One region of the Paenibacillus sp. SER-28 genome, then DNA from elsewhere that is predicted to be linked to it. Evidence: riboswitches for the same ligand, from Rfam matches in the RefSeq annotation. Region 1 holds a riboswitch; the other holds the start of a gene.
What was found. A riboswitch is a leader RNA that binds a small molecule or an ion and turns the genes downstream of it on or off. The one in region 1 is predicted to bind glycine.
Positions count from the first base shown of each region.

Region 2: another riboswitch for glycine. It lies ahead of sdaAB (L-serine ammonia-lyase, iron-sulfur-dependent subunit beta); the one in region 1 lies ahead of ACUYLD_RS23270 (alanine/glycine:cation symporter family protein).

Region 1 covers NZ_JBRECM010000014.1:64,763-69,118, forward strand. The annotation lists gene ACUYLD_RS23265 (iron-containing alcohol dehydrogenase) at 1-253, shown strand, start outside; gene ACUYLD_RS23270 (alanine/glycine:cation symporter family protein) at 311-1,729, opposite strand; glycine riboswitch at 1,890-1,984, opposite strand; glycine riboswitch at 2,003-2,079, opposite strand; partial or broken gene ACUYLD_RS23275 (glycoside hydrolase family 1 protein) at 2,248-3,441, opposite strand; gene ACUYLD_RS23280 (LacI family DNA-binding transcriptional regulator) at 3,572-4,356, shown strand, end outside.
Region 2 covers NZ_JBRECM010000003.1:491,352-495,707, reverse strand. The annotation lists gene ACUYLD_RS12455 (Ig-like domain-containing protein) at 1-265, shown strand, start outside; gene sdaAA (L-serine ammonia-lyase, iron-sulfur-dependent, subunit alpha) at 337-1,236, opposite strand; gene sdaAB (L-serine ammonia-lyase, iron-sulfur-dependent subunit beta) at 1,226-1,915, opposite strand; glycine riboswitch at 2,127-2,242, opposite strand; gene ACUYLD_RS12440 (DUF6359 domain-containing protein) at 2,458-4,047, shown strand.

The DNA of each region.
Region 1 (4,356 bases):
GATGCTCAGCATGTTTGACTTAGACACCGTAGGTAAAACAGATAGAGAAATCGCCTTGGAAGGTATTGACCGTCTTAGTGCATTCTGGACAAGTCTCGGTGCCCCTTCCACCCTGGCCGATTACAATATTAATGATGAGCAATTGGAAAAAATCGCAAACATTGCAGCCCGTGAAATGGAATACGGAGGCTTTGGTAATTATAAAAAGCTGAATCAAGAAGATATTTTAGCTATTTTGCGTGCATCGTTATAACATTCAAAAGGGAGTGTCCTCAAGCCTATGATGGCTGAGGGCACTCCCTTTTGGAATTTATGAATTAACCGTGTGTCCCTTTTCTTCTACTTGAATAGCTGCCCCTACATTGGCACCTGCAAGAATGCCCTTTTTCTTATTAGGATACAGAGAATCCATATAGTTTCGGGTTTCTGCAACTACGATTCCCGATAAGCCAAGCAGTGCAATCAGATTCGGGAAAGCCATCATTGCGTTAAAGATATCTGCCAGCAGCCAAATGGCTTCCAACTTGATGAACGCACCTCCTGCCACAAGTGCGATGAACAAATAACGGTATGGTTTAATCCATTTGACACCCAGTAAATATTCAACACAACGTTCCCCGTAGTAATTCCAGCCCAGTATCGTTGTGAATGCAAATAAAATAAGGCTAATCGTCACGAGTTCTGCACCAGCCGGAAAGGCACTGGAAAACGCATGCTGGGTCATCAGACCTCCATCGTCATTTCCACTCCATATTCCCGTAACCAGCAACGTAAATCCCGTCAGATTACAAATAATCATCGTATCGATAAATACGCCTGTCATGGATATCAACCCTTGTTCTGCAGGCCATTTCGTCTTAGCAGCAGCTGCTGCAATTGGCGCACTTCCCAAACCAGCTTCATTAGCAAAAATACCTCTGGCAACTCCACTTCGCATCGCCAACATAATCGTCGCTCCGGCAAATCCACCCGTTGCAGATGTGGTCGAGAAGGCCCCTTGTAATACTAAAGCAATCGCATGAGGAAGCTCTCCTGCAAACTTAAAGAGTACAATTAAGCAAACTACGATATAGAGCCCCGACATGAATGGAACAATCTTTGTGGATACCTTGGCAATACTTTTGAGTCCTCCAATCGTAACAACAGCCGTTAACACGGAAATAATGATCGCTGTAACTACCGTTGGCACTCCGAAGCTACTTTCCGTCGAAGAAACGATAGCCTTTACTTGCGGAAAAGTACCGATTCCAAATAGGGCTACAAGAACACCAGAAAAGGCAAACAACATCGCCAGCGGCTTGAAACGGCGGCCAAGCCCGTTTTCAATATAATACATCGGGCCACCCGAAAATTGTCCATTCCGGTCTTTAACACGGTATTTAACGGATAATAATCCTTCCGCATATTTGGTTGCCATCCCGAAAAAAGCTGCAACCAGCATCCAGAATAATGAACCGGGCCCACCCAGTTTGATCGCTGTTGCCACGCCGACGATACTTCCTGTACCTACAGTAGCTGCCAGTGCCGTACTCAATGCTCCGAAGCTGCTTACATCTCCGCTACCTTCGTCCGGCGCTTTACCAATTAGCTTGAGCGCCAAAGGCAATCGAATAACCTGGAGCAGCTTCAAACGGATCGTTAGCCACAACCCAGTGCCCATTACAAGAATAAGAAGCGGCGCTCCCCATATCCAGCTGTCAATCGTTTCTAATACATGTACCAAATTCATTTCAACCCGCTCCTCCAGCATATTAGAAAACAAAAAAGAGTCAAATCCGCTGATTCGACTCCTGGAGAGGTTAAAGGCACGAAAAAATACAACCATCTTGTGCAGGTTTCTACCTCTAATAGCTCATAAAAAAGCCTAGGGGCATTCCCTGTCACAGGTTATTCGCGTCTCTGTCCTTTTGCCTGAGAGTTTAAGCAGATGTTTTCTGCGGTGCACCTTCGGCGCCCAATTAAGGGTCTCTCCAGAGTTCTGTCCGTTTACGGTCCCCGCTTGTTGCTGTAACCAGCCTAAGCACCTGAGAGTTTTGCCCCTTCGGTCGGAACTTTCGTTCCATCTCCCGCAAACATCAACCAGACATATGAAATTTTTATTTATTATACAGAAAACTTTCAGCTTATTACAAGTGAAAAGTTTGTGAAGCCCTCTGAAATATTATTATTGTGTCTATCAAAAAAGCGGATACAGCAAATTTCATCCTTAGGATGTCCTCTGCTATACCCGCCCGAGACGATATGGAATTACAATTCTTCACCATTGGTTGCTATCACATTTTTATACCAGTTAAAAGAGTCCTTTTTGGAGCGTTCGAGCGTTCCGTTACCGTCATCATCCAGATCAACGTAAATAAATCCGTAGCGCTTGGACATTTCGGATGTAGACATGCTCACAAGGTCGATAGGGCCCCAGCTGGTGTAACCAACCAGATCAACACCGTCGGCAATCGCTTCCTTCATTTGGGCAATATGCTGACGCAAGTAATCAATGCGATACGTGTCATGCACAGAGCCGTCTTCTTCCACCTTATCATACGCACCCAAACCATTTTCCACGATGAACAGCGGCTTTTGATAGCGGTCATATAACGTGTTCAGCGTAACACGCAGGCCGATCGGATCGATCTGCCAGCCCCAGTCAGAGGACTGTAAATATGGATTTTTCACGCCACCAATCAGGTTTCCTGCTGCTTTCTCACCTTCTGGACCTGCAGATACGGTCAAGGTCATATAGTAGCTAAATGAGATAAAATCAACCGTGTTATTTTTCAATATTTCAGCATCGCCTGGTTCTGTGTGTATTACAACATTATTTTCTTCAAAATAGCGCTTCATGTAATTGGAATATTCCCCACGGGCATGCACATCCGTAAAGAAAAGGTTCATCTGATTTTCATGCTGGGCTTTCAGTATATCCTCTGGGTTACACGTATGTGGATAGCTTTCAATACGTGCCAGCATACAGCCGATTTGTGCGCCCGGGATGATCTCATGTCCCCGTTTGGTCGCCAGTGCACTAGCTACAAATTGATGATGCAATGCTTGATATATCGCTTGTTGTTTGTTTTCTACACGGTCAATAACCACACCGCCACCGGTGAACGGGCTCATGGTCATTACATTGATTTCATTAAAGGTCAGCCAGTATTTTACTTTATCCTTATAGCGTGTAAACACCGTTTCGGCATAATTTACGTAATGCTGTATGACTTCACGACCCAGCCAGCCATTATACTTCTGCGTCAGACCTAGCGGTGTTTCATAATGTGACAATGTTACCAGCGGTTCAATACCATACTTGCGCAGCTCATCAAATACATTGTCGTAGAATTGCAATCCTGCTTCATTCGGCTCGGCATCATAGCCATTCGGGAAAATCCGCGACCAGTAGATGGACATACGGAATACTTTAAAGCCCATTTCAGCGAACAATGCAACCTAACGATAACCGTTCTCCTTTGAAATGCATTGACAGATACCTTAGAATAGACGTAATGCCTTCATAAGCATCCTAATCGTTGTAACGCGTTTCATGTCAAGTATTTTTTCTTATGTGAGGAGAAGCACCATGTCGAATCTTGATCAAATTGCAAAACTGGCGGGCTTTTCCAAAGCTACGGTATCCAGAGTATTAAATCAGTCCCCCCATGTTAGTCACGAAACAAGAGCTAAGATTTTGAAAATCATGCAGGAATTAGATTATGTTCCTAATCGGAATGCCATTTCTCTATCCAAGGGTCAGACGCTTCAGATCGGTATCATTACTTCAACTATTAATGAAATTGTTCTCGCTTTTCTGGACAGCTTTGTGGAAGTAGCGGGCCAATATGAATTTCAAACCATTATTTATACTTCGGGAGAAGACAAAAAGAAAGAGCTTCAAGCCTTTGAGGATTTAAAAAGAAAAAGAGTCGATGCGCTGGTCATCATTTCCTGCGTGAATGACACTGATTTTTTGAGCACCTATTGCAAATATGGCCCGATCGTGTCGTGGCAACGAATGGAGCATACCGATATTCGCTCCGTCGCTATGGATCAGTATGAAGGATATATGTTAGCGCTCAAACATTTGATACAAAAAGGCTATACTCGTATAGCCAATGCTTTTGGCCGTCCGAGCAGTATTAATACCCATAGTAGACAACGAGCCTACGAACAGATCATGAGTGAGCACAATCTGCCAGTGTTGCAACACTGGAATCACTCTTCTATTTATAATATCCGTGATGGCGAACAGGTCGTACGGGATTTGTTACAGCATCCAGACGAATTTCCAGAGGCTATTTTATGTGCTAACGATTATGTAGCAGTGGGCATTCTCTGCGAAGCACGCAGACAAAAACTGAACGTACC
Region 2 (4,356 bases), on a different contig from region 1:
CGTGGATGTTGATACGCTTAAATACCTGCAAACAGACGAAGTTGCTTTGAATTTGAAGGCAGGACAGCTGGCTAAGGTTACGGCTACAGCCACGTATAAGGATGAGTCGGAGAAGGATGTTTCCAAACCGGCTGTCTGGTCCTCGTCCAGAATTATTGTTGCGACCGTCAAAGACGGTAACATTAAGGCACAGGGCAAGGGTAAAGCTGTAATTACTGTGAAATATGCAGGTAAAATGACGAAGGTACAGGTAACCGTTCAGTAAAAAAGAGAGCAAGCATACGTCCAAGGACGATAGGCTTGCTCTTTTATTTTAAGGAGGCTACCGCTTATAATTTATGACTTATCCTTCTTGGTTGGTGTGTTGCGTGTAAGTGATTCGGTCAAACGCTTGCCAGTCGGCGTCTGGGCCAACCCGCCTTTGGCGGTCTCGCGGTGCTTCGACGGCATCGCACTGCCGACTTCAAGCATCACGTCAATGACTTCGTCAGACGGAATAGCGCTGCGCACACCCGCCAAAGCCATATCTGCTGCGGCAAGTGCAGTCACGGCTCCCAGCCCGTTGCGCACGATGCACGGGATCTCCACGAGTCCGGCGACGGGGTCGCAAATCAGGCCGAGCGTGTTCTTAAGGGCGAGACCCACGGCGTGAACAGCCTGTTCAGGCGTACCACCGCGCAGCTCGACCATAGCGCCAGCGGCCATCCCGATAGCTGAGCCAATCTCAGCCTGACAGCCTCCCTCCGCGCCAGAAATGAAGGAGTTGTTGGCGATCACGTAGCCAATGGCTCCAGCGGCGAATAGGCCGTTCACCATATGCTCATCATCCCAGCCGAACCGTTCCTGCGCACTGATGAATACACCAGGGATAACCCCACATGAGCCTGCGGTAGGCGTGGCGACAATGCGACCCATGGATGCATTAACCTCCGACACGGAGAGGGCATAAGCCATGGCGAGCGCGGAGGCATCACCGGAGCAGGTTTCCCCTGCCCGCAGATACTCGGCTAGGCGCTTGCCGTCACCGCCCGTCAATCCACTGCGGGATACGGTGTCTTGTGTCTGACCGCGATGAACGGCTTCCTTCATGACTTCATAATAATCAGACATTTGGCGAAAGATTTCTTCCTCCGTTGTATTCGTTTCTTGTACCTGCTCTTGAATCATCAAGCGGCCAATCGTGGTGGATTCTTCAGCGCATAAAGCGCTGATCTCATGCAGATGGCTAAACCGCATCGGATTCAGCTCCTTTTTTCAAATTAATCATCTTAATTTCATACATATGAGGTAAAGAACGCAGTTCCGCAATTAGTTCAGCTGGAGCAGAACTGTCCGTTTCAATGGCGGTGAGTGCTTCACCATCCCGGCCCTTGCGATCTACGTGCATATAGGCAATGTTAATGTGAGCCTCGCCCAGCGCTGAAGTTATCGCGCCCAATGTACCGGGCTTATCCGAGTGGAGAAGCACCAGCGTAGGCAGCTCCCCGGTCAGATTGACCCGGAATTCATTCAGTTGCTGGACATGGATGCTGCCGCCGCCGATGGAGGAGCCCAACAGTGTGCGCTGATCCTCGCCCTTCCACAGCTCGAAACGGACAGTGTTCGGATGAGGGGCGGGGAGTCCGCTGACGGCGAATTCCACGGCCATCCCGGCTTGTTCGGCCCACTGCTCGGCATCGGGAATCCGGTGATCGTCCGTATCGTAATTAAGCAGTCCTGCGATGAGCGCCAGATCTGTACCGTGTCCTTTATACGTATCGGCAAAGGAGCCGTATAATGTCATGCGGGCACGGTCAGGCTGCGCTCCGAGCCAGTGCCGGGCAACGCGTGCGAGTCGCACCGCGCCTGCGGTGTGTGAACTGGAAGGTCCGGTCATGGCCGGGCCGATAATGGAAAATACATCTTTGAAACGCATGGTGTGGCCCCCTGTATGTTCTAATACCATACTATATGGTATTTCCGCGTCTTTGCGCGTTTATGACGGTTCCTAATGCTGACGCGCAATGTGAGCACAAAAAAGGACAGGATAAGGAAGTTTCCCTTATCTCTGTCCTCGTTACCTGAGAGTTTCGTGCGGTGTTCTTACCGCCTTACCCCTTGGGTGGCTTGCGCTCTCTCCAGAGTTGCGTCAGATGACGATACATGGACCTGAGAGATTATCCGCCAGCCGGGTGCTGGCGTCTTGCTCCTTCGGTGCCGCCAGAGTGTAGGCTCCCTGGACAGACTCTCCCGTCATCTTCATTCGCGTATACCGTTCTACATGTCTTTCTTAGGGTAATGTATGCCGTGCTCGGTGTCAATCACAGGGTTCGATTTTTACATAAACAGGTGTGTTTCCAATAAAAAAGATTAAAATTTACATAATTATGGATGAAATCAGGAAGGAATTAGAAGATTGGCGGCTAATCTGATAAAGGACAAGTACATTTATGGAAAACATAGGAGGGATATTGACGTATGGTAAAAGGCTTGCGGTTCACAGGTTCACGCTTAAAAGGGATGCTGCATCTAGCAGCAATCGTATCACTGCTGATCGGGATCTTCGTACCATTCGGTCAGGTCAAGGCAGAGGGAGCATTGACAGTAGCCGAAGCACTTCAGGGCCAAAGCAGTGGAGGTACGGTGACGGTGGAAGGCTACATCGTCGGACATGCTACCGGATCGAAAACGACTAACTTTTCTTCTCCGTTCGCGAATGATTTTAACGTACTGATTGCCGATCAGGCAAATGAACGTAATACGTCTAATCTATTGGATGTACAGCTGACTTCAGCGTACAGAGGGCAATTTGGGCTGTCAGGCCATCCTGAGCTGATCGGCAGCAAAATTCGTGTGACGGGTACACTCGGCGCCTACAATAATTTTGGTGGAGTGAAAAGCCCAAGCGCTGTTGAACTGGTGAGCGGAAGCGAGCCGGGGGAACCAGGTGAACCTGGCAACCCGGGTCAACCCGGTACTACATTGCCGGATGGAAAAGGCAAAAAGGTGCTGTTCGATAATACGCACGCACAGACCGCTGGCGCAGCAGATTGGGTCATTGAAGGCGCCTTCTCCGACTTTGCCAATGGACTGCGTAATGTAGGCTTTACGGTAGACCAATTGAATCGTCCCATTCCTTTTACTTATGGAGAGCAGGCCATAACATATGACAAGCTGCGCCAATATGATGTGTTCATTATTGGTGAAGCGAATGTTGCCTTTAAGGCATCCGAGCAGGCTGCTCTGCTGCAATACGTGAATAACGGGGGGAGCGTCTTCTTCATCTCCGATCATTATAATGCGGACCGTAACAAAAACCGTTGGGATTCCTCCGAAGTTATGAATGGCTACCGTCGTGGAGCCTATACTAATCCGGCCAAAGGCATGACTGCAGAAGAAGCTGCATCACCTGCGATGCAAGGATTAACAAGCTCCGATTGGCTGGCGACCAACTTTGGTGTTCGTTTCCGTTATAATGCGCTTGGTGACGTGAATGCTACTGACATTGTAGCCGCAGATCAATCTTTCGGTATTACCAAGGGTGTGCGCTCGATTGCAATGCATGCAGGATCTACGCTGGCTATTATTGATCCTACCAAGGCTAAAGGCATTGCTTATATCCCTTCAGGCACGAACAAATGGGGGAATGCTGTAGACCAGGGAGTTTATAACGGCGGGGGCCGTGCAGAAGGGCCTTATGCCGCTATCTCCAAGGTAGGTCAAGGCAAGGCAGCGTTCATCGGTGATTCTTCCCCTGTAGAAGATGCTACACCGAAATATGTGCGTGAGGAAAACGGACAGTCGAAGAAGACATATGATGGTTTCGAGGAAGTGGATGATTCCACCTTCCTGGTGCAAACGGTCCAATGGCTTGCATGGAAGCAGGACTACACGAAATTGTCTGATGTGGCAGGTTTGACTCTGGATCAACCAACGAAGCTTCTGCCATTCGAGGAGCCTGCGGCTTCCACGGAACCGCAGGCTGAGCCTTGGTCTGCTCCGGCAGCAGGCTACAAATGGTATGATCCTAGAACGTTCAAGTCTGGCTCCTATGGAGCAGCTTCATAATTATCGCCAGAAGCTCAATGTGAGCTGGTATTAGTTAGTCGTTTGATCCCTGTAGAGGGATCAGGCGACTTTTTTTGTGATGAAAATTAACCTGTGGTTGGTTATTTCATTACACTTTGTGCCAGAAAGGCCGCGCTACTGCTGGATCATTGATTTTTTAAATGATGTTGATAGCATAATCTTAATTGATATATCCATATACTGGTGATAGGATGTATTCAAATTATTCCGACAAAAACGGTATGTAATGTTCATGAGAGGTTTTAAACATCAAACATGGTGAGAATAAGCGGGACAAGACCATGGAGA